One region of the Mixta hanseatica genome, then DNA from elsewhere that is predicted to be linked to it. Evidence: predicted binding sites of a transcription regulator. Region 1 holds the regulator's gene; each other region holds the start of a gene.
The links. Region 1 encodes PhoB, which activates phosphate uptake and scavenging genes when phosphate is short. Its sites were predicted from a motif close to CTGTCATAAAACTGNCNNAT; they were not measured.
Positions count from the first base shown of each region.

Region 1 (8,140 bases):
CTGTTGCAGGCGCAGGCGATTAAGCTGCTGATGCAGCAGGCTTTCCTGCTGCGCCAGCGCCGCGAGTTCATTTTCCAGCTGCCGCCGCGCCGTTTCATCCAGCAGCGCCATGCCGGCAGCCCGCGCCCGCAGTTGATCCAGTTCAACGCGCGCCTGTTTATGCTGTTCATAAATACGCGCTGAGAGCTGGCCGTAAATCTCCGTGCCGGTCAGTTCCTCCAGCAGCTCGGCGCGATCGTTGACGTCGGCGTTCAGGAAGGCGGCGAACTGCCCCTGCGACAGCATCATCGATTTGGTAAAGCGGGCAAAGTCGAGTCCGGTCAGCTGGGCGATCATCTCCAGCTTGTCTTTGACCTTGTCGGCGACAATCACGTTATCGATGCAGCGCGCCAGCTCAACGCGCGGCGCCTGCAAATTACCATCTACCGCGCCACGCGCCCGGTTCTGGCTCCAGAAAGCGCGCCAGGCCTCGCCTTTCACCTCAAATTCCACTTCAGCGAGGCATTCGGCGGTATCGCGGCTGATCAGTTCATTCTGCGATTGGGAAATTTTCCCCAGGCGCGAGGTTTCGTGATAGAGCGCCAGGCAAATGGCATCAAGCAGAGTCGTTTTACCGGCGCCGGTTGGGCCGGTAATGGCAAACAGCCCGCTGCTGGCAAAGGGTTCGCGCGTGAAATCAATCTTCCATTCGCCCTTTAGCGAGTTAATGTTTTTAAAACGTAGCGACAAAATCTTCATGGCTGGCTCTCCTCGCCCTGATAAAGCGCATCCAGCGTGCCGCTAAAGAGCTGGCGCACGCGGGTGCATCGCGCCTCGTCCGTCTCCTCTTCCTGCTCCAGTCGCCGTTCAAAGACTTCTTCTACTTTCAGCTCGCTCAGCGTTTCGTTTTGCAGGCGGGCAAGCGCACGTTCGCGCTGCTCACGGCTGCGGCGCATCAGTAGCACCTCCACCGGCAACCCTTCGGTTAGCGCCTGGATATGCTGCTGCATGTTATGCAGATATTCCTGCGTGGTAATTTCGATATCCAGCCACACCGGACGCGGCGGAGCAGCATCGGCAAAAACTTTCAGCTGCTGTTCGATCTCCGCCAGCGTGCCCTTGATGGTCTGCATCGGCTGAAAACCCGGCACCGGCAGCGGTTCAACGCCGGCCAGCTTGCCGTCGGCAAAACTGACCAGAAACACGCTTTTCTGGCTGCCCAGCTCATCAAAGCTGAGCGGCAACGGCGAGCCGCTATAGCGGATATGTTCGCTGTTGGCGATGCGCTGCGCCCGATGAATATGGCCGAGCGCGATATAGTCGGCGGCGGGAAAGGCCTGCGCCGGAAAGGCATCCAGCGTGCCGATATAGATATCGCGCACCGCTTCGCTCTTGCTGACGCCGACGGTAGTCAGATGGCCAGTGGCGATCACCGGCAGCGGCTTCTCTGCCCGTTGGCTCAGCGCGCGGGCGTGTTGGTAGCTGCGCTGATAGTGCTGCGTGATGGCGTTCAGCAGGCTGATCTGCTTTTGCTCGCCGGACTGCCCCGCCTGGCTGCGCATAATATCGCGCGGACGCAGGAACGGGATGGCGCACAGCACCGCCCCCGGCTCGCCCTGACGGGTCATCAGCGTTAGCACCTGCTCTTCAGGATCGCCGCTGGCGGCGGCAATCACCCGGGTATTCAAACAGGCCAGCAGCTCGCGTGATTCGTTAAGCGTGGCGACGGAGTCGTGGTTGCCGCCCAGCACAATCAGCTGACAGCCGGTGCGATGCAGATCCACCACGAAGCGGTTATAGAGTTCGCGCGCATAGCTGGGCGGCGAGCCGGTATCAAAGATATCGCCCGCCACAATCACCGCATCCACCTGATGCGCTTCAACCTGCTCAATCAGCCAGTTAAAAAAAGCCTGATGCTCGGCGGCACGGCTGCGGGTATAGAAAAACTGACCGAGATGCCAGTCTGAAGTGTGAATAATGCGCATAGAACTCCCAGCTAATAGCAGAACGCCGGAGGCGATTATAACCAGAGCCAGGCCGCAGAAGGGAACTGGATTTCAGAAGCGGCGCGTTGGTTGCCAAAAATGCTTTCTGACAGCTTCACAAAAGCGTTATTAAAGCGCCACGGGGGCCGTGCATTTTTCATAAATCTGTCATAAAACTGACGCATAATGACGCCGCAAATCCCCGTGACAGAGAGTCACATTCGCAGGAGCAATAATGGCTAAGCGCATTCTGGTTGTCGAAGATGAAGCCCCCATCAGGGAAATGTTGTGTTTCGTGCTGGAGCAAAATGATTATCAGCCGATAGAGGCGGATGATTATGACAGCGCCGTCAACCTGCTAATCGAACCCTGGCCCGATCTGATCCTGCTTGACTGGATGTTGCCCGGCGGCAGCGGCATTCAGTTTATTAAACATCTCAAGCGTGAAGCGATGACGCGCGACATTCCAGTGATGATGCTGACGGCGCGCGGCGAAGAAGAAGATCGGGTGCGCGGCCTGGAAGTGGGCGCCGATGACTACATCACCAAACCGTTCTCGCCTAAAGAGCTGGTGGCGCGCATTAAAGCAGTGATGCGCCGCATCTCGCCGATGGCGGTGGAGGATGTGATCGAAATTCAGGGTCTGAGCCTGGATCCCTCTTCCCATCGCGTGATGTCAGATACCACGCCGCTGGAGATGGGGCCGACGGAATATAAACTGCTGCACTTTTTTATGACGCACCCGGAGCGCGTTTACAGCCGCGAACAGCTGCTGAACAACGTTTGGGGCACCAATGTTTACGTTGAGGATCGCACGGTGGATGTGCATATTCGGCGGCTGCGTAAAGCGCTGGAGCTGACCGGCCACGATCGCATGGTGCAAACCGTACGTGGAACGGGTTATCGTTTCTCCGCTCGTTACTGATCGGAGTCTGCCCCGTGCTGGAACGCCTCTCCTGGAAGAGATTATTACTGGAACTGGTGCTGGTCTGCCTGCCTGCGCTGCTGGCCGGGCTGCTTATCGGCTATCTGCCGTGGTTCCTGCTGTGCGCCGTGCTGCTGTTGCTGGGCTGGCATTTCTGGAATTTGCTGCGTCTGTCGCACTGGCTGTGGACCGACCGCACCATGACGCCGCCTGGCGGACAGTGGAGCTGGGAGCCGCTATTTTACGGGCTTTACCAGATGCAGCTGCGCAACCGTCGTCGCCGTCGTGAACTGGGGAACCTGATTAAACGGTTTCGCAGCGGGGCGGAATCCCTTCCTGACGCGGTGGTGCTGACCACCGACGAGGGCACCATTTTCTGGTGCAACGGCCTGGCACAGCAGCATCTTGGCCTGCGCTGGCCGGAAGATAACGGCCAGAACATCCTTAATCTGCTGCGCTATCCTGAATTTTCTCGCTATCTGCGTCAGCAGGATTTTGTTCGTCCACTGACGCTGGTGATGAATAATCAGCTGCATATGGAATTCCGCGTGATGCCTTACAGCGAAGGGCAGTGGCTGCTGGTAGCGCGCGACGTGACGCAGATGCATCAGCTGGAAGGCGCGCGGCGCAACTTCTTCGCTAATGTCAGCCATGAGCTGCGTACGCCGCTCACGGTGCTGCAGGGCTATCTGGAGATGATGAGCGATGCGGTGCTGGAGGGAAAATCACGCGAAAAGGCGCTGCAAACCATGCAGGAGCAAACGCGCCGAATGGATGGACTGGTGAAGCAGCTGCTGACGCTGTCGCGTATTGAGGCCGCGCCCGCGATCGATCTGGCGGAGAAAGTGGATGTGCCGATGATGCTGCGGCTGCTGCAGCGCGAGGCGGAAACGCTGAGTAACGGACGCCATCAGATTACCTTTCATACCGATGCGCAGCTAAAAGTGTTCGGCAACGAAGAGCAGCTACGCAGCGCCATCTCTAACCTGGTGTACAACGCGGTGAACCATACGCCGGAAGGCACCCATATCGAGGTGAGCTGGCAGTTTTGCAAACAGGGCGCACTGTTTGCGGTGAAAGATAACGGGCCGGGCATTGCCCAGGAACATCTACCGCGCCTGACCGAGCGTTTTTATCGGGTGGATAAGGCGCGATCGCGCGCGACCGGTGGCAGCGGGCTGGGGCTGGCGATAGTTAAACATGCGCTGAGTCATCACGGGGCGCGTCTGGCGGTCGTCAGTCAGCCGCATAAAGAGACCTGCTTTAGCTTTATCCTGCCGACAAGGTTGATTGTCAGTCAGCATCTGCCGGACAATGCGGCGCGTAAAATCTGACGGATGCAAAGTATGAAAATCATCATGGTGCTGCTGCTGCTGTTTTCCGGCGCGTTGCAGGCAAAGCCTGCGCTGCTGGCCGGAAATCTCAGCAGCGTTGGCTCTGATACGCTGGGAAACTTAATGGCGCTGTGGGGCGAAAGCTTTAATCTGCAGCACCCAGGCGTCAATGTGCAGGTGCAGGCCGCCGGCTCCTCCACTGCGCCTACCGCGCTGGCCGCAGGCGCAGCGCAGCTGGGGGCCATGAGCCGCCCGATGCAGCCTTCGGAGCGTCAGCTGTTTCAACAGCGCTATGGCTATGCGCCGCTGGCGGTGCCGGTGGCGCTGGATGCGCTGGTGGTAGTGGTGAATCAGGACAACCCGCTTAGCCAGCTTAACGCGCAGCAGCTGGACGCCATTTTTTCCGTTACGCGGCGCTGCGGCGCGGCGCATTCGCCGCAAACCTGGGGCGATTTAGGCTTAACGCAGCGTAGCTGGCGCGAGCGATCGCTACAGCGGCTGGGCCGTAATTCTGCATCCGGCACCTGGGGGTTCTTTAAACAACAGGCGCTGTGCAGCGGCGATTTTCGTCGTGATGTCGGCGAGTATCCCGGCTCGACGGCGGTGGTGCAGGCGGTTGCCAGCAATCTTAACGCCATTGGCTACGCCAGCTTTGGTTTCCATATCAGCGGTGTGAAAACGCTGGCGCTGGCGAAAGAGGGCGAAGCCGTGGTGCCCAACGCCGCAACCATCCGCAGCGGACGCTATCCCTATGCGCGCCCGCTCTATATCTATATCAACAAACCGCCGGGTAAGCCGCCAGAACCGCTAACCGCAGCCTTTTTACGCCATGTGCTCTCTCCACAGGGACAGGCGCTGGTTACCCAGGCGGGCTATCTGCCGCTTTCCGATGAGCAAATGAGCCAGGCGAAGGCGCTGCTGGGATTATGACCGCGCCCGCTGCAACATGAATATTTTTCATGTGTTATGAATTTTCCTCCCTTGCCGTTGAGCAAAAGTCATGAGACGCTGATTTCAGACATTTAGACATCCAGAAGTCTTAAAAATAAAATTCTGAAACTATTTCATCGGTAAATCAGCGGGGCGGGATCGCCTCGTGACAGGAGTTGAACATAATGCAAAGAACAACCGCCCCTTTCCGTGCTGACGTCGTCGGCAGCTTTTTACGTCCGGCTGCGATTAAGCGCGCCCGTGAGCAATTTGCCGCCGGGGAAATTGATGCCGCAGCGCTGCGTCGCGTGGAAGATGAAGAGATTCGTCATGTCGTGGAGCAGCAGCGCGCCAGCGGCCTGCAGGTCGTAACCGACGGCGAATTTCGTCGCGCCTGGTGGCACTTCGATTTCTTTGATGGTCTGCAGGGCGTGGAACGCTACGAGGCGGAGCAGGGTATTCAGTTCAACGGCATTCAAACCAAGGCGCGCGGCGTACGCGTCACCGGCAAGCTGGGCTTCGGCGATCATCCGATGCTGGAAGATTTCCGCTTCCTGAACAGCATCAGCGGCGATGCCGTGGCGAAAATGACTATCCCCAGCCCCAGCGTGCTGCATTTCCGCGGCGGTCGTAAAATGATTGATGCCGAGGTTTACCCAGACCTGGCGGACTATTTCGATGATCTGGCGCTGACTTATCGCGATGCCATCAAGGCGTTTTATGATGCAGGCTGTCGCTATCTGCAGCTTGATGACACCGTCTGGGCCTATCTCTGCTCGGAAGATCAGAAGCGTCAAATTCGTGAGCGCGGCGACGATCCGGAAGAGCTGGCACACACTTATGCTCGCGTGCTGAACAAAGCGCTGGAAGGCAAGCCGGCCGATCTGACCGTCGGGCTGCATGTCTGTCGCGGCAACTTCCGCTCTACCTGGATTTCTGAAGGCGGCTATGAGCCGGTAGCGGAAATTCTGTTTGGCGGCGTGAATATTGACGCCTTCTTCCTGGAGTATGATAACGAGCGCTCCGGCGGCTTCGAACCGCTGCGCTTTATTAAGCCGGGCAATCAGCAGGTGGTGCTGGGTCTGATTACCACTAAAGAAGGCCAGCTGGAAGACCAGGAAAGCGTGAAAGCCCGTATCAAGGAAGCGACGCAATATATCGATATCAACCAGATTTGCCTCAGCCCGCAGTGCGGCTTTGCCTCGACCGAAGAAGGCAACAATCTCACCGAGCAGCAGCAGTGGGATAAACTGCGTCTGGTGGTGGATATTGCGAAAAACGTCTGGTAATTGACGTAAATATAAGCAAACAGGCGCGTAAAAACGCGCCTGTCATCGTTTTATGCCGCCGGCAATGAAGAAAATAGGGCGCGCTGATTAAAAAAAAGTCACATCATGTAATGTGCTTCCGCCATAGTTTGAAGTGATTCTCTGGTCTGGAGCTTATATACGTTATATCACTCTGCTTTTTCGATCCCGTATTGCCTTTCTCCGCTATAAACGTTTTACTTATGCCGCTTACCGCGGTTTTCCTCTGTGAAAAGAAAAAAATCAGCTCATATCACTGCGTTTGCGGTCGTAAACATGCATTATTCAAACCATTGCCTGTACCGACAGCATGTTAGCGTAGAGAGGGTGCAGTAAGCATTCACACAACATCCACCGCAACATCAGTAGCAGGCAATTCAGCTTTATGACACATCGTTTAACGTCGAAAGACATCATTGCGCTGGGCTTTATGACTTTTGCCCTGTTTGTTGGCGCAGGCAACATCATCTTCCCTCCCATGGTTGGCTTACAGTCAGGCGAACATGTCTGGATAGCAGCGCTTGGGTTCCTGGTTACCGCCGTAGGTTTACCGGTGATCACCGTTATTGCGTTGGCGCGCGTTGGCGGTGGCATCGATGCGCTAAGCTCGCCGATTGGCAAAGCGGCCGGCATCCTGTTGGCGACCGTCTGTTACCTGGCCGTTGGGCCGCTGTTCGCCACGCCGCGCACCGCGACCGTTTCCTTTGAAATCGGTATTGCTCCGCTGACTGGCGACGGCGCGATGCCGCTACTGATCTATAGCCTGATCTATTTTGCGCTGGTGATCGCGATTTCCCTGTATCCGGGCAAACTGCTGGATACCGTCGGCCATATCCTGGCGCCGCTGAAAATCGTTGCGCTGTTTATTCTGGGCGTGGCGGCCCTGCTGTGGCCCGCCGGCGGTCATATTCCGGCCACCGAGGCCTATCAGAACGCTGCGTTCTCCAGCGGTTTCGTTAACGGCTATCTCACCATGGATACGCTGGGCGCGCTGGTATTCGGCATCGTTATCGTTAATGCCGCGCGTTCTCGCGGGGTAGAGGATGCGCGCCTGCTGACGCGTTATACCATTCTGGCCGGGCTGATTGCCGGCGTGGGCCTGACGCTGGTTTATCTGAGCCTGTTTAAACTGGGTTCCGGCAGCGGCGCGCTGGCCGATCAGAATGCCAACGGCGCAGCGATTCTGCACGCCTATGTGCAGCACACCTTCGGCGGGATGGGCAGCTTCTTCCTGGCCGCGCTGATTTTCATCGCCTGTATGGTCACGGCGGTGGGTTTGACCTGCGCCTGCGCCGAGTTTTTTGCGCAATATTTGCCGTTTTCTTATAAAACGCTGGTATTCATCCTTGGTCTGTTCTCAATGGTGGTCTCTAACCTTGGCCTGAGCCATCTGATTCAGATCTCAATTCCGGTGCTGACCGCTATCTATCCGCCGTGTATCGTGCTGGTTGTGCTGAGCTTCACCCTGAACTGGTGGAATAAAAGTACGCGGATTGTCGCACCAACCATGCTTGTTAGCCTGGTATTTGGTATCATCGACGCGATTAAAACCACCGGCTTTAAAGATATGCTGCCCGCCTTCAGCCAGCACCTGCCGCTGGCCGAGCAGGGGCTTGCCTGGCTGCCGCCATCGCTGGTTATCCTGATTGTGACGGCATTAGCCGACCGCGTGATGGGGCA
Region 1 is NZ_CP082904.1:1,195,354-1,203,493, forward strand. It holds gene K6958_RS05710 (AAA family ATPase) at 1-738, opposite strand, end outside; gene sbcD (exonuclease subunit SbcD) at 735-1,964, opposite strand; gene phoB (phosphate response regulator transcription factor PhoB) at 2,200-2,889, shown strand; gene phoR (phosphate regulon sensor histidine kinase PhoR) at 2,904-4,223, shown strand; gene K6958_RS05730 (PstS family phosphate ABC transporter substrate-binding protein) at 4,236-5,153, shown strand; gene K6958_RS05735 (cobalamin-independent methionine synthase II family protein) at 5,339-6,442, shown strand; gene brnQ (branched-chain amino acid transporter carrier protein BrnQ) at 6,846-8,140, shown strand, end outside.

Region 2 (8,140 bases), 400 kb from region 1:
ACCTTTAACGGTGCCGTTAATAATAAGTTCCTGGCAGGTGATATTACCGTTAACCAGCCCGCTGCGCATAACCTTTACTACGCCGTCGCTGGCAATAGTATTTCCCTGCACCTCGCCATAAATATAAATTTGGCCCACTGCTTTGAGATTACCTTCAAAGCAGACATCACGGGCAATTACCGTATTACTGGTCTGTTCTTCATGAGGCGCGGTTTTATCCAGTATTGCCGTTGAGAGAATAGCCTCTTTTTTTGCTGTTATTTCTGCTGATTTATTTTGTTTTTTAAACATAGTTAGGATTTTCCATTGTAAGGCATAAAGTAAAAATGACCCGACAGCCAGCGATCCGCAGACCCCAGCCCAGGTTAACGAAAAAAAGCTGGCCGCCAGCGCCAGCAGCCAGCAGCAGATGCCACTATTAAAGAAAAAATATTGCCTGCCCATATTGGCCTGATACAGCTCCCTGTGCCCGCTATGTTTCTATTGATCATCGAACTGGTATAGGTAAAGCGGCACGTAGTATGTTGCGCGTTGCTATTGTTTCATATAGCGGCCTGCCTCCGGCCAGATAATACCAGTCGGTTTGTTATTTTAGTGTTAGAACATCATTTTTTCTGGCAAAGTATTATCCTGTTTTTTTAAAAGTGAATAATAACCCCGGAATTGACGCTTATTCTGGTAATCAACGAAGACGCGAGAATGATTAATTAACCTTTCCTGAAATTATCGATATTTCAGGAAATATTCAAGTGAAGATATGTCGCTGCTGGCTATGCCGCACAAAAATTGCTGGGTGGGTCATTAATAGGTGAATGAAATTATCGTTACGAGCGGTGATAAAAAGCGGCTGGTCGGCACGGTTTTTTCGCTAGCGGATAGTGGACGAGGCTTTCTTCTTTTTGAGCCGCTGCATGATTGCCAGCGCGTGAAAGCTCTTTGACGCTGTCGCTCTGGCAACCAACAGGTACGGTTTAAAAACCTTTACGTAAATCCAGTAATCAGGCTATCGACGAAAGTTTCGCCTTTACGTATGATGGCGCCAATTTTACACCCTGTTGAGTAATCTATGATGATAAGCCTGATAGCGGCTTTAGCAGCCGATCGCGTTATTGGGATGGAAAACGCTATGCCGTGGGATCTGCCTGCGGACTTAGCGTGGTTTAAGCGTAATACATTGAATAAGCCAGTAATTATGGGCCGCCTGACCTGGGAATCGATTGGCCGCCCGCTGCCAGGACGTCACAATATTGTGGTCAGCAGTCAGCCAGGGAAAAATATCGATGGCGTGACTTGGGTAACCTCGCTGGAAGAGGCTTTAGCGGCGGCGGGCGAGGTTGAAGAGATCATGGTGATCGGCGGCGGCCGTATTTATGAGCAGATGCTGGATCGCGCCGATCGTATCTACCTGACGCACATTGATGCGGAAGTAGAAGGTGATACGCATTTCCCGGACTACGAGCCGGATGAATGGCAGTCGGTATTCAGCGAATTCCATGATGCCGATGAGAAGAACTCCCACAGCTACTGCTTTGAAATTCTTGAGCGTCGCTGATAACGTCCGTTAAAAGCGCGCTTATCCGCCAGCTGTAACATGGCTGTCATTTTTGCCCTCTAGCATTGCTTTCACTCTGGGAAACCATAACGGGAAGCAATGCTATATGAGCGACAAAATCCTTGAATTAAATATGGACTCACTGCCAAGCCCGGCGCGTCGTAAACTGCTGGCCGGAACTGGTGCATTAGGGCTGGCGGGCTTTCTTGGCGGCGGCGTCAGCTTTTCCGCTTTGGCTAATATGCAGACGGCGCCAAAAGGTAGTCCGCTGCTGGGATTCACGGCTATACCTGCCTCTACCGCTGATGACATCGCTATCGCGCCGGGCTACCGGGCCGAAGTGCTTATCTCGTGGGGCGAGCCGTTGGTTGATGGCGCGCCGGCGTTTGATCCTCAGGGCAACAACAGCGCCGCCGATCAGGAAAAACAGTTTGGCGATAATAATGATGGCATGAGCTTTTTCGCGCTGGATGAGAACCGCGGCGTAATGGCCATCAATAATGAGTATGTGAATGAGCAGTATCTTTTCCCGCACGGCGGCAGTAAAGCCATCAGCCTGGAAGATGTAAAAAAATCGCAGGCCGGGCATGGCGTATCGATCGTGGAGGTCGCGCGTAGCGAAGACAATCGCTGGCGCGTGGTGCGCCCGTCACGCTATAACCGCCGCATCACCGCCAATACCCCGATGCATTTTTCCGGCCCGGCGGCAGGCCATGCAGCGTTGCAAACCGCAGCCGATCCGCAAGGGAAAACGGTGCTGGGCACCTTTGGCAACTGCGCGAACGGCAAAACGCCCTGGGGAACCTATCTTACCTGCGAAGAGAATTTTGATACCTATTTCGGCACCAAAGCCGCCGACTTCAGCCCAACGCCCCAGCAGAAGCGCTACACCCTGAACGCCAGCGAGCCTGAGCGCAACTGGTCTGATTTTGATGAGCGTTTTGACGTAGCGAAAAATCCCAATGAATTTAACCGCCATGGTTGGATTGTGGAAATCGATCCGCTCGATCCACATTCGATGCCGGTAAAGCGTACCGCGCTGGGCCGCTTTAAACATGAAAACGCCGCGGTGACGGTGGCAAAAAGCGGCGAGCTGGTGGTTTATATGGGTGACGATGAACGGGGAGAATATATCTATAAATATGTCTCGACGGGCAAAGTCGATCACGCTAATCCTGCCGCGAACAAAGCGCTGCTGGATGAGGGCACGCTCTATGTCGCGGTGTTCGAAGGTGATAAAAGCGGTACGCCGTTAAAGGGAACGGGCCGCTGGCTGGCGCTGGTCCACGGTGAAAATGGACTGACGGCGGAAAAGGGTTTCCAGCATCAGGCGGATATTTTAATCAATGCCCGCGCGGCGGCGGATGTGGTTAAAGCGACGCGCATGGATCGCCCAGAGTGGATAGCCGTCAACCCGCACGATGGTCGCGCCTACTGTACGCTGACCAACAACAACAAGCGCGGCAATGAGAAGATGCCGGTGGATGCGGCCAACCCGCGTCCTGATAATATCTACGGCCAGATCATTCGCTGGGATGAGCAGGGCGATGCCACGGCGCAGCAGTTTAGCTGGGATATTTTCGTGCTGTGCGGAAACCCAATCGCGCATCCACAAGGCGTGCAGCGCGGTACGCCGAATATCACCGCTGACAATACCTTTAACAGCCCGGACGGGCTGGGCTTTGATAGCGCCGGACGTTTGTGGATCCTGACCGATGGGAAATACAGCAATGAAGGCGATTATCAGGGGCAGGGCAATAATCAGATGCTGGTCGGCGATCCCAACAGCGGCGAAATCCGCCGCTTTATGGTGGGGCCGAAATCGTGCGAGCTAACGGGCATCACCTTTACGCCGGATTACCGTACGCTGTTTGTTAACGTACAGCATCCGGGCGAAGAGGGCGACTCTCACTTCCCGCATAACAGCCCGCGACCACGTTCGTCGGTGATTATGATCACCCGCGAAGATGGCGGCATCGTCGGGGCCTGAGAATAAATGCCGAGCCGTCTGGCTCGGCTATGAATCAGATCGCAGCGCGGCCGGCGTGGTTTCACCGCCTTCGCTGGCCTGCAGGCGGTTAGAGGGCTGAATAAACAGCTGACGATCCTCCCAGCGCAGCATGGTCAGCGTGCCTCCCCAACAGCAGCCGGTATCCAGGCCGATAATGCCTTCCGGGGTGCCTTTGCCTTCCAGCGAAGCCCAGTGACCAAAAATAATCGTATAGTCACGCGCCACCGGTCCTGGGATGGTGAACCAGGGTTTCAGCGGCGGCGGCGCAGAGTCGGGCGCATCTTTGCAAATCATATCCAGCTGTCCATTCGGAAAGCAGTAGCGCATCCGCGTCAGCGCATTGGTGCTAAAGCGCAGACGCGCCAGACCGGTAAGCTCAGGCGTCCAGTTGTTCGGCATATCGCCATACATCGCATTCAGAAAAAGCGGATAGCTGTCGCTGGAGAGCACGGACTCTACTTCCCGCGCGCACATTTTTGCCGTTTCAATATCCCACTGCGGCGTAATGCCGGCATGCGCCATCACCAGCTTTTTCTCTTCATCCACCTGTAACAGCGGCTGACGACGTAGCCAGTTGATCAGCTCATCCGCGTCAGGCGCCTCCAGCAGCGGCGTAATGCGATCTTTCGGTTTATTGCGGCTGATGCCAGCGAATACCGCCAGCAGATGCAGATCGTGGTTGCCCAGCACCATGCGTACCGCGCTGCCCAGTGAACGCACATAGCGCAGCACTTCCAGCGAGCCGGGACCGCGCGCCACCAGATCGCCGGTTAGCCACAGCGTATCTTTTTCAGCATCGAAGGCGACCTGTTGCAGCAGGGAATGCAGTTCATCGTAGCAGCCATGAACATCGCCAATAAGATATGTACTCATGAAATAATTATCCGGAGAAGAAACGGCAAACCCGGCCGCAGCCGGGTTTCTCATCAGTGAATGCGCGAAGGCACGGCGAGGCGAAAGACGGGTATATCGACATGAAACTGCTCGCCTCGTTCGTCAATCATTACATAGTGTCCCTGCATGGTGCCCATCGGTGTTTCCAACACCGCGCCGCTGGTATACTGGAATTCATCGCCCGGCATAATATGAGGCTGCTCGCCGATTACGCCATCGCCCTGAACTTCCGTTTCGCGTCCGTTGCCGTTGGTTATTAACCAGTAGCGGCTACGCAGCTGCACTTTTTCACGGCCCAAATTGCGGATGGTAATGGTATAGGCGAACACGTAGCGATCTTCATCTGGGGCAGATTGCGATTCAACGTAAAAACTCTGTACCTGAACACAAACTCGGGACGAATCAATCATGCGTTTAGTTCTCCTGCGACTCGGGATGCGCAGATAACCAGTTGGCTAGCTGGCAATATTGCGCAACGGTAACATTTTCCGCACGCAGACTGCCATCAACGCCCAGATTTTCCATCACCTCAGCGCTGAACAGATGTCCGAGGCTGTTACGCAGCGTTTTGCGACGCTTGCCGAAGGCTTCGGTAGTAATGCGGCTCAGCACGCGAACATCCTCAACCGGATGTGGCTGCACCGCATGCGGAACCAGACGTACCACGGCGGAATCCACTTTCGGCGCCGGGGTAAAGGATTCTGGCGGCACTTCCAGTACCGGAATAACCTGACAATAATATTGCGCCATTACGCTTAAACGTCCATAGGCTTTACTGTCAGGGCCAGCCACCAGGCGGTTGACCACCTCTTTTTGCAGCATAAAGTGCATATCTTTGATCGCACTAGTATAGCTGAAAAGGTGGAACATCAACGGCGTAGAGATGTTGTAGGGCAGGTTGCCGAAGACGCGCAGCGGCTGACCGCGCTCAGCAGCAAGCTGAGCAAAATCGAAGGTCATGGCATCCTGCTGGAAAATGGTTAGCTTAGGCCCGAGGAAAGGATGGGTTTGCAGACGCGCAGCCAGATCGCGATCCAGCTCGATAACGGTCAGCGCATCAAGGCGCTCGCCGACGGGTTCAGTCAGGGCGCCAAGGCCGGGACCGATTTCCACCATCGCCTCGCCGCGCTGAGGATGGATGGCCGCAACGATGCTGTCGATAATGTAGGAGTCGTTAAGGAAGTTTTGCCCAAAACGTTTGCGGGCGAAATGACCCTGGTGGACGCGATTATTCATTGACTTCTTTGATCATATTAATGGCGAGATTAAGCGCCGTGATGAAGCTTCCCGCATCGGCGTTGCCCTGTCCGGCCAGTTCCAGCGCGGTGCCATGGTCAACGGAGGTGCGGATAAATGGCAGGCCAAGGGTGATATTCACCGCGCGGCCAAAGCCCTGATATTTCAGGACCGGCAGGCCCTGATCGTGATACATCGCCAGAACCGCATCGGCATGCTGGAGATATTTCGGCTGAAACAGCGTATCCGCCGGCAGCGGGCCGGTAAGCTGCATGCCTTGCTGACGCAGCTTATCCAGCGCCGGAATAATGGTATCGATCTCTTCGCGGCCCATATGTCCGCTTTCGCCAGCATGAGGATTCAGGCCGCATACCAGAATATGCGGCTGGCTGATGCCGAATTTACGCTGTAAATCCTGATGCAGAATGGTGATCACTTCATGCAGGCTGGCTTCGGTAATCGCATCGGCCACCGCTTTGAGCGGCAGATGCGTCGTCGCCAGCGCCACGCGCAGCTCTTCGGTCGCCAACATCATCACTACGCGCTCACAGGCGGCGCGATCGGCAAAAAATTCGGTATGGCCGCTGAAGGCGATACCGGCATCGTTAATCACGCCTTTGTGTACCGGGCCGGTAATCAACGCGGAAAATTCACCGCTAAGGCAGCCGTCGCAGGCGCGGGCAAGGGTTTCCAGCACGTAGTGGCTGTTCGCTACTGTTAGTTCGCCGGCGTTGACCGGCGCAGCCAGCTCAACCGGCAGGACGGTCAGCGTGCCGGCCTGTTGCGGCTGCGCTGGCGTACCCGGCTGATAGTGCCGCAGCGTCAGCGGCAGACCCAGCTGCTGCGCGCGTTCCGTCAACAGCTGAGGCGAGGCGCACACCACCAGTTCAACCGGCCAGTCGCGCTGCGCCAGCTGTAGCGTAACATCGGGACCAATCCCGGCGGGTTCGCCGGGCGTGATGACTACGCGAGTGTTATTGAGCATTGGCATCCAGGATCTTCACATAGGCGCTGGCGCGCTGTTCCTGCATCCAGGTTTGCGCTTCTTCAGCGAACTTACGGTTAAACAGCAGACGGTAAGCACGCTCTTTCTGCGCCGCATCGGTCTTATCAACCTGACGCGTATCCAGCAGTTGAATCAGATGCCAGCCAAAAGAGGAGTGAACCGGCTGGCTGGTTTCGCCTTTATGCAGACGCAGCAGCGCATCACGGAAGGCTGGATCGAAGATCTCCGGTGAGCTCCAGCCCAGATCGCCGCCCTGGTTTGCCGATCCCGGATCGTCAGAGAACTGCTTGGCCGCCGCCGCAAAGCTGGTTTTACCGCTTTTAATGTCGTTGGCAATCTGCGTCAGTTTCTGACGTGCCTGGTCATCGGTCATAATTGGCGACGGCTTCAGCAGAATATGGCGCGCATGCACTTCGGTTACGGAGATATTCTGTTTTTCACCGCGCAGATCATTCACTTTCAGGATATGAAAACCCACGCCGGAACGGATAGGGCCGACAATGTCGCCTTTTTTCGCCGTGCTCAGCGCCTGAGCAAACAGGGTCGGCAGCTCTTCGATTTTGCCCCAGCCCATGTTGCCGCCCTGCAAAGCCTGTGGATCGGCTGAGTAGGTGACCGCCAGCTTACCGAAGTCAGCGCCGCTGTTCAGTTCGCCCATCAGCTGTTTCGCCAGGTTTTCCTGATCGTCCACCTGTTGCTGCGTTGGGTTTTCCGGCAGCGGCAGCAGGATATGGCTGATATTCAGTTCGGTACCCTGGGTATTTTGCGCAGAGACCTGTTTCGCCAGCGTATCCACTTCCTGCGGCAGGATGGTGACGCGACGACGCACTTCATTGTTACGCACTTCCGCAATCTGCATCTCTTTGCGGATCTGCTCGCGGTAAGCATTGTAGTTCACGCCGTCATAGGCCAGGCGGCTGCGCATCTGATCCAGCGACATGCGGTTCTGGGCGGCAATGTTGCCGATCGCCTGGTCCAGCTGTTGATCGGAGATCTGAACGTTCATCTGCTTGCCCATCTGCAGGATAATATTATCCATTACCAGACGTTCGACAATTTGATGGCGCAGCGTGCGGTCATCAGGCAGCTGCTGTCCAGCCTGCTGCGCCTGCGCTTTCACCGAATGCATCATGCCATCAACATCACTTTCCAGAACGACGCCGTTATTGACCACGGCGGCGACTTTATCGACTACCTGCGGGGCTGCGATCGCGGTGTTAGCGGCCAGCGCCACACCCAGTATCAGCATTCTCCAGTTCTTCATACTTTTTCCATTTTCTTTCCGCACTGCGGGTTTGCCTGTCAAACATTACAACATCAGAAAGCGCGCTGGTAAGGCAGAATGCCCTGACGTAGCATTTGGTTGGTGCCCAGGCCGTAGTTCGGGCTCAGGCCACGCAACTCAATGTTGAATGAGATTTGGTTTTCATACTTACTGTCG
Region 2 is NZ_CP082904.1:798,886-807,025, forward strand. It holds gene K6958_RS03770 (bactofilin family protein) at 1-291, opposite strand, end outside; gene folA (type 3 dihydrofolate reductase) at 1,070-1,552, shown strand; gene K6958_RS03780 (PhoX family protein) at 1,659-3,542, shown strand; gene apaH (bis(5'-nucleosyl)-tetraphosphatase (symmetrical) ApaH) at 3,570-4,436, opposite strand; gene apaG (Co2+/Mg2+ efflux protein ApaG) at 4,490-4,867, opposite strand; gene rsmA (16S rRNA (adenine(1518)-N(6)/adenine(1519)-N(6))-dimethyltransferase RsmA) at 4,872-5,693, opposite strand; gene pdxA (4-hydroxythreonine-4-phosphate dehydrogenase PdxA) at 5,686-6,678, opposite strand; gene surA (peptidylprolyl isomerase SurA) at 6,668-7,963, opposite strand; gene lptD (LPS assembly protein LptD) at 8,017-8,140, opposite strand, start outside.
Region 2: the regulator PhoB is predicted to act here: its motif matches at 1,585-1,604, upstream of K6958_RS03780 (PhoX family protein).

Region 3 (8,140 bases), 250 kb from region 1:
GCTTTTCCCAGGCAGAGAATATCGGGAGCGATACCGGCATGATCACAGGCGAACAGCTGACCGGTGCGGCCAAAGCCGGTGGCGATCTCATCGGCAATCAGCAGTACCTGATGACGATTGCACAGTTCACGTACCTGCTGCAGGTAGCGCGGATGATAAAAACGCATCCCGCCGGCGCCCTGCACGATAGGTTCGAGGATCACCGCGGCGATGCTGTCGCCATGAGCGGCGATCTGGGCGGCAAATTCCGCGATATCCCGCTCATCCCAGGGGGCATCAAAGCGGCACTGCGGCGCTGGCGCGAACAGGTGCGTCGGCAGATAGCCTTGCCACAGGCTGTGCATGGAGTTATCGGGATCGCATACCGACATGGCGGAGAAGGTATCGCCATGGTAGCCGCGGCGCAGCGTCAGGAAACGTTGGCGTTTCTCGCCGCGCGCCTGCCAGTACTGCAGCGCCATTTTCATCGCCACTTCTACCGCCACCGAGCCGGAGTCCGCCAAAAACACGCACTCCAGCGGCGCTGGCGTCATAGCGACCAGGCGACGACAGAGCGCTACGGCGGAAGGGTGGGTAATGCCGCCGAACATCACGTGCGACATCTGCGCCATCTGCTGTTGTAGCGCCTGATTGAGGCGTGGGTGGTTATAGCCGTGTATCGCCGCCCACCATGAGGACATGCCATCCACCAGATGACGGCCATCGGCCAGCTGTAAATGAACACCCTGCGCGGCAACCACCGGATAACAGGGCAGCGGTTCGCTCATGGAGGTATAGGGATGCCAGATATGGTCGCGGTCAAAGGCAAGATCGTCAGATGTCATGATCACTTGTAAACCAAAATAAAAAGATTTAGTTTACAAGTCTACATCAGATACCATGATAAAAACGACCCTTTCTGGAGTAAGCAATGTCAATGCGCTGGACGCTCGCACAGGCTCAGGCCCTGTTTAATAAGCCTTTTCTTGAACTCATGTTTGAAGCGCAGCAGGTACACCGCCAGCATTTCGATCCGCGTCAGGTACAGGTGAGTACGCTGTTATCGATCAAAACCGGCGCCTGTCCGGAAGACTGTAAATATTGCCCGCAGAGCGCCCGTTATAAAACCGGGCTGGAAGCGGAGCGCCTGATGGAAGTGGAAGAGGTACTGGCCTCGGCGCGTAAGGCGAAGGCGGCGGGATCGTCTCGTTTCTGCATGGGCGCGGCCTGGAAAAACCCTCACGATCGCGATATGCCCTACCTGGAAAAAATGGTGCAGGGGGTGAAGGCGATGGGGCTTGAAACCTGCATGACGCTGGGCACGCTGAACGATGAACAGGCGCAGCGGCTGGGAGCGGCCGGGCTCGATTTTTACAACCATAACCTTGATACCTCGCCGGAATTTTACGGCAATATCATCACTACCCGTACCTATCAGGAGCGTCTGGATACGCTGGAAAAAGTGCGTGAGGCGGGCATCAAGGTCTGCTCCGGCGGTATCGTTGGCTTAGGCGAAGAGGTAAAAGATCGCGCCGCGCTGCTGGTTCAGCTGGCGAACCTGCCGACGCCGCCGGAAAGCGTGCCGATCAACATGCTGGTTAAGGTCAAAGGCACACCGCTGGCGGATAACGAAGATGTCGATCCGTTTGATTTTATCCGCACCATCGCCGTTGCGCGCATTATGATGCCGCGTTCGCACGTACGCCTCTCCGCAGGCCGCGAGCAGATGAATGAGCAGACCCAGGCGATGTGTTTTATGGCCGGCGCCAACTCTATCTTCTACGGCTGCAAGCTGCTTACCACGCCGAACCCGGAAGAGGATAAAGATTTGCTGCTGTTCCGCAAGCTGGGCCTTAATCCTGAACATACCCATACCGATGCTGGCGATAACGAGCAGCAGCAGGCGCTGGCGCAGCAGCTGGTTAATGTCGATACCCCGCAGTATTACAACGCGGCCCAGTAATGAGCTGGCAACATCGAATCGCGACGGCGCTGGCCGAGCGCCAGCAGCAACAGCGTTTACGCCAGCGCAGCCTGCTGGAAAAGAGCCACGCAGGCTGGCTGCTGCATAACGGCATGCGCTACTGTAATTTCTCCAGCAATGATTACCTTGGGTTGAGCGACGATGCGCGCCTGATACAGGCCTGGCAGCAGGGTGCCGAACGCTACGGCGTCGGCGCCGGGGCGTCCGGTCACGTGACCGGCTACGCCTTGCCGCATGCCGCGCTGGAAGCGGAGTTGGCGGACTGGCTGGGCTATCCCTGCGCGCTGCTGTTTAATTCCGGCTACGCCGCTAATCAGGCGGTGATTGGCGCGCTGGCAGGCACGGGCGACCGCATCCTGGCGGATAAACTCTCGCACGCCTCGCTGCTGGAGGCGGCCAGTCTCAGTCCGGCCACGCTGCGTCGTTTTGCCCATAATCAGCCGCAGAGTTTGCAACGCCTGTTAGCCGCGCAGCACGCTGGCGAAACCCTGGTCATCACCGAAGGCGTGTTCAGTATGGATGGCGACAGCGCGCCGCTGCCTGCGCTGCATCAGTTGACGCAGCAGGCGGGCGGCTGGCTGCTGGTGGATGATGCACACGGCATCGGCGTGCAGGGCGACCAGGGGCGCGGCAGCTGCTGGCAGCAGGGCGTGCGGCCGGAACTGCTGATCGTCACCTTTGGCAAAGCGTTTGGCATCAGCGGCGCGGCGCTGCTGTGCGACAGCGATACCGCCAATTATCTGCTGCAGTTCGCCCGTCATCTGATCTACAGCACGGCGATGCCGCCGGCGCAGGCAGAAGCGCTGCGCGCCGCCCTGCGTGCGGTACAGCAGGGCGACGAACTGCGTGAACGGCTGGCCGCCAACGTTGCCCGCTTCCGCCGCGGTGCGGCGCAGCTTCCCTGCACACTGTTGCCATCCTCCACCGCCATCCAGCCGCTGCTGGTGGGCGACGACAGCCAGGCGCTAATGCTCGCCAGCCGTCTGCGTCAGCGCGGCTGCTGGGTGACGGCGATTCGTCCGCCCACGGTGCCGCCGGGCACCGCGCGGCTGCGCATTACCTTAACCGCACGCCACACGGCGGAAGAGATCGATCGGCTGCTGGAGGCGCTGTATGACACACAAAGTGAATAAGCAGGCGGTGGCGCAGGCGTTTGGCCGTGCGGCAGGCGGTTATGACCGCTTTGCCGAGCTGCAACGCTATAGCGGCGAGCAGTTAATGGCGCAGCAGCCGTCCCTGCCCAGCGCCACCGTGCTGGATGCCGGCTGCGGCACCGGCTGGTTCAGCCGACGCTTTCGCGAGCAGGGGCATCAGGTGATTGCCCTCGATCTTTCGCCGGGGATGCTGGCGCAGGCACGGCGCGATGAGACGGCGCATCACTATCTACTGGGCGATATTGAAGCGCTGCCGCTGCGCGCCCACAGCGTGGATGTCAGCTGGAGCAACCTGGCGATGCAATGGTGCGATGACCTGGCGCAGGGGCTGCGTGAGCTGTGTCGGGTGACGCGTCCCGGCGGCCGGATACTGTTTTCTACTCTTGCCGACCAGTCGCTGCATGAGGTGCGCAGCGCGTGGCAGGCGCTGGATGATTACCAGCACGTGAATACCTTTCTTTCCGAGGCGGCGATCCGGCAGGCTGGCGACGGCCTGGCGCTGCAGCTGATCAGCGAAACGGTAGAGCAGCGCTTTCCCGACGTGCGTAGCGCGCTGCAATCGCTAAAAGGCATCGGCGCTACCCATATTCATCACGGGCGCGCCAGCGGGCTACTGACGCGTCAGCGCCTGCAACAGCTGGCGCAGCACTGGCCGCAGGACGAACGCGGTTATCGCCTCTCTTATCAACTGGTTATTGGAGTAATTGATTGTGAGTAACTGCTGGTTCCTGACCGGGACCGATACTGAAGTGGGCAAAACCGTTGCCAGCAGCGCGCTGTTGCAGGCGGCTAACCGCGCGGGCTTGCGCACCGCAGGTTATAAGCCGGTAGCCTCCGGCAGTGAAATGACCTCTGAAGGCATTCGCAACGGCGATGCGCTGGCGCTGCAGCGTAACAGCAGCGTGCCGTTGAGCTATGAGGAAGTGAACCCGCTGGTATTTATCGAGCCAACCTCGCCGCACATCGTCAGCGCCGATACCGGTCAGCCAATTGAATTCGCCCGGCTTTCTGCTGGCCTGCAGGCGCTGCGGGAAAAGGCGGAGTGGGTGCTGGTCGAGGGCGCGGGCGGCTGGTATACGCCGTTGTCAGAGCAGCAAACCTATGCCGACTGGGTACGTCAGGAGCAGCTGCCGGTGATTCTGGTGGTGGGCATTAAACTGGGTTGTATTAACCACGCGTTACTCAGCGCAGAGGCGATCCGCAACGCCGGACTGCCGCTGGCGGGCTGGATCGCTAACGATATTCAGCCGCCGGGCAGACGCCATCAGGAATATATGGCTACCCTGCAACAACGCCTGCCGGCGCCGCTGCTGGGCGAAATTCCGTTCCTCGAACAGATTGAGGGCGTGGCGCTGGGCGACTATCTGCGCCTGCCCGGCTGACGGGCATTTTCAGCTTACCGCCAGCCATTTATCCACTATGTTTTCATCCAGCTGTGCAACGTGGCCCTGCGCCACGTTGCGTCCCCTATGCAGCAGCAGAAAGTAGTCCGCCACGCGCCGGATAACGGAAACGCGCTGCTCCAGCAGCAGGATGGTCAGGCCAAATTCATGGTTCAGCCGATGCAGCAAATTACCGGTTTCCTCCTCCAGCCATGGCGACATTCCTTCGGTCGGCTCATCCAAAATCAGCAGTTGAGGCTGCAGCGCCAGCGCCCGGGCCAGCGCCAGGTTCTGCTGCTGTTCTGGCGGCAGATCGCCGCTGCGCTGATGACGTTGCTGCCATAGCGTAGGGAAAAGATCATATACCAGCGGCGGGATAGCGCAGTGGCGATCCTGCTGTCCGGCCAGCAGGGCGATCAGCAGATTTTCTTCAACGCTAAGTTGGGAGAAAATCTGCCTTCCCTGCGGCACATAGCCGATACCCAACCGCGCGCGCGTTGCCGCCGGCTGCATCAGTAAATTTTCCGGCGGCGATCCCGCCTGCTGCCATATCATGCTGCCGCTGTTAATCGGCAGGTGACCCATAATACAGTTTACCAGGGTGGTTTTTCCCATCCCGGGCTGGCCGATAATACCGGTGCAGGTGCCGGGCGGCAGGTCAAGATCCACATCCCACAGGATATGATTTTTACCGTAGAACTGATTGACCGAACGTAAACGCAGCATCTGATATTCTCCTTCCGTACAGTTCAAATCATTCTGCCCGCCTGCGGTTAAGCCGGGCAGGTAACAGACGTCGGCGAGGTGATATCACCGCCTTTTCGCCCTGCGGCTGAGCGGTCAGCCGTCAGGGGAGGTCCATTCTTTCTTGCAATCCGCAGGCCAAATGTATGGGGAACCGCTGAAAGACGGCTGCTGCGCAGAGGACATTAGCGGGAATGGTCAGAAATCCTTAATAATTTAAGGGGGTAATAAACCAGCTGCACGTTGACGGTGCCGATGAGGTCACGCTTATGGTGCAAAAGACCCATCATATGGCAGAAAAATTAATTAATAACGGCTTGACGTTTACTGTGGGAAAAGGCTGATAACGCCGAATAGCAGGCGCTTAACAGGAAAATTCAGCGGCAGGTCAGGCGCAAAAAGTCGAAAAAAAAATATTTCATCTCTGTTACGCCCCCGGGGGGAATTTTATTCACCCCCGATGTTGCGGGGCCTGTAAACAGTTATCCACTATTCCTGTGGATAACCATGTGCATTACCGAGTGAAAACAACGTGCAGGCCAGAGCGGGCGCGGCTTTTTCCTGAACTGGCGCGAAACTGGGCTTTATTTATATTTTATTTAACTTCAACAAGTTAATTAAAATCAAGCCTGCGATTGCGCGCGCTTTTTTCCGCCGTCGCTTTTACGCTGCGCCTATTGACAAATGTTAAATAGCTCGCCTGCTTGGGGATAACCTTGTGTCTCTTAATATTATCCCCATGTAATGATAAGTCTTAAAATTGTCGCTTTGCCTTTTCCAGGGGTATCGGGCAAAATGACTGATTATATATCCAGTGTCACGCGCTGGAAAAATCATCGAAGCGGAGTAAAATTATCCTCCTGTCCGTGCAATTCTTCAGCAGAGATCATTTCTAATGAGTAAAGCCTTTAAACTTAACTCCGCCTTTCAGCCTTCCGGCGACCAGCCAGAGGCGATACGTCGTCTGAAAGAGGGGCTTGAGGACGGTCTGGCACACCAGACGCTGCTGGGGGTGACCGGCTCCGGGAAAACCTTCACTGTTGCCAACGTGATTGCCGATCTTAACCGGCCGACGATGGTGCTGGCGCCCAACAAAACGCTGGCGGCGCAGCTGTATGGCGAGATGAAAGAGTTCTTTCCCGATAATGCCGTCGAGTATTTTGTCTCTTACTACGACTACTATCAGCCTGAGGCCTATGTGCCCAGCTCTGACACCTTTATCGAAAAAGACGCCTCGGTGAACGAACATATCGAGCAAATGCGTCTTTCCGCCACCAAAGCGCTGCTGGAGCGGCGCGACGTTATCGTGGTGGCCTCGGTATCGGCCATCTATGGCCTGGGCGATCCCGACCTCTATCTGAAAATGATGCTGCACCTGTCGCGCGGCATGATCATCGACCAGCGCAGCATTTTGCGCCGTCTGGCAGAACTGCAGTACAGCCGTAACGATCAGGCATTTCAGCGCGGTACCTTCCGGGTGCGCGGGGAAGTGATCGATATTTTCCCGGCGGAATCGGAAGACCTGGCGCTGCGCGTCGAACTGTTTGATGAAGAGGTTGAGCGGCTGTCGCTGTTCGATCCGCTGACCGGGCAGATTGATTCCGTCGTGCCGCGTTTTACCATCTATCCGAAAACGCACTACGTGACGCCGCGCGAGCGCATTGTGCAGGCGATGGAAGAGATTAAGCTTGAGCTGGCCGACCGGCGTAAAAACCTGCTGGCGAACAACAAGCTGCTGGAAGAGCAGCGCCTGACGCAGCGTACCCAGTTCGATCTGGAGATGATGAACGAGTTGGGCTACTGCTCCGGCATCGAAAACTATTCACGCTATCTCTCCGGACGCGGACCGGGCGAGCCGCCGCCGACCCTGTTTGACTATTTGCCGGCGGATGGCCTGCTGGTGGTGGATGAATCCCACGTCACCATCCCGCAGATCGGCGGCATGTACCGCGGCGACCGGGCGCGTAAAGAGACGCTGGTGGAGTATGGTTTCCGCTTGCCGTCGGCACTGGATAACCGCCCGATGAAATTTGAAGAGTTCGAGGCGCTGGCGCCGCAGACCATCTACGTTTCAGCGACGCCGGGCAACTACGAGCTGGAAAAATCGGCTGGCGAAGTGATCGACCAGGTGGTGCGGCCTACCGGCCTGCTCGACCCGATTATTGAAGTGCGTCCGGTGGCGACCCAGGTGGACGATCTGCTGTCGGAAATCCGCAAACGCGTCGAGATCAACGAGCGCGTGCTGGTGACCACGCTGACCAAGCGTATGGCGGAAGATCTGACCGAATATCTGGAAGAGCATGGCGAAAAGGTACGCTATCTGCACTCCGATATCGATACCGTCGAGCGTATGGAGATTATCCGCGATCTGCGTCTGGGCGAGTTTAATGTGCTGGTCGGCATCAACCTGCTGCGTGAGGGGCTCGATATGCCGGAAGTGTCGCTGGTAGCGATCCTGGATGCGGATAAAGAGGGCTTCCTGCGTTCTGAGCGCTCGCTGATCCAGACCATCGGACGCGCGGCGCGTAACGTGAACGGCAAGGCGATTCTTTACGGCGATCGCATTACCCCGTCAATGGCGAAAGCGATCGGTGAAACCGAGCGCCGCCGTGAGAAACAGATCGAATACAACACCGAACACGGCATCGTGCCGCAGGGCCTGAATAAGAAGATCACCGATATTCTGGAACTGGGCAAAAGCGCGACCAAAGGCAAAACGCGCGGCAAGAGCAGTAGCCGCGGCGCCGCCGAGGCCGAAGCCGATTATCTGGCGCTTACGCCGCAGGCCTTGCAGAAGAAGATCCATCAGTTGGAAACCCAGATGCAACAGCATGCGCAAAACCTGGAGTTCGAAGAGGCCGCCAACGTGCGCGATCAGCTACATCAGCTGCGCGAAC
Region 3 is NZ_CP082904.1:1,450,172-1,458,311, forward strand. It holds gene bioA (adenosylmethionine--8-amino-7-oxononanoate transaminase) at 1-824, opposite strand, end outside; gene bioB (biotin synthase BioB) at 911-1,942, shown strand; gene bioF (8-amino-7-oxononanoate synthase) at 1,942-3,096, shown strand; gene bioC (malonyl-ACP O-methyltransferase BioC) at 3,077-3,835, shown strand; gene bioD (dethiobiotin synthase) at 3,828-4,499, shown strand; gene K6958_RS07090 (ATP-binding cassette domain-containing protein) at 4,509-5,225, opposite strand; gene uvrB (excinuclease ABC subunit UvrB) at 6,139-8,140, shown strand, end outside.
Region 3: the regulator PhoB is predicted to act here: its motif matches at 5,993-6,012, upstream of uvrB (excinuclease ABC subunit UvrB).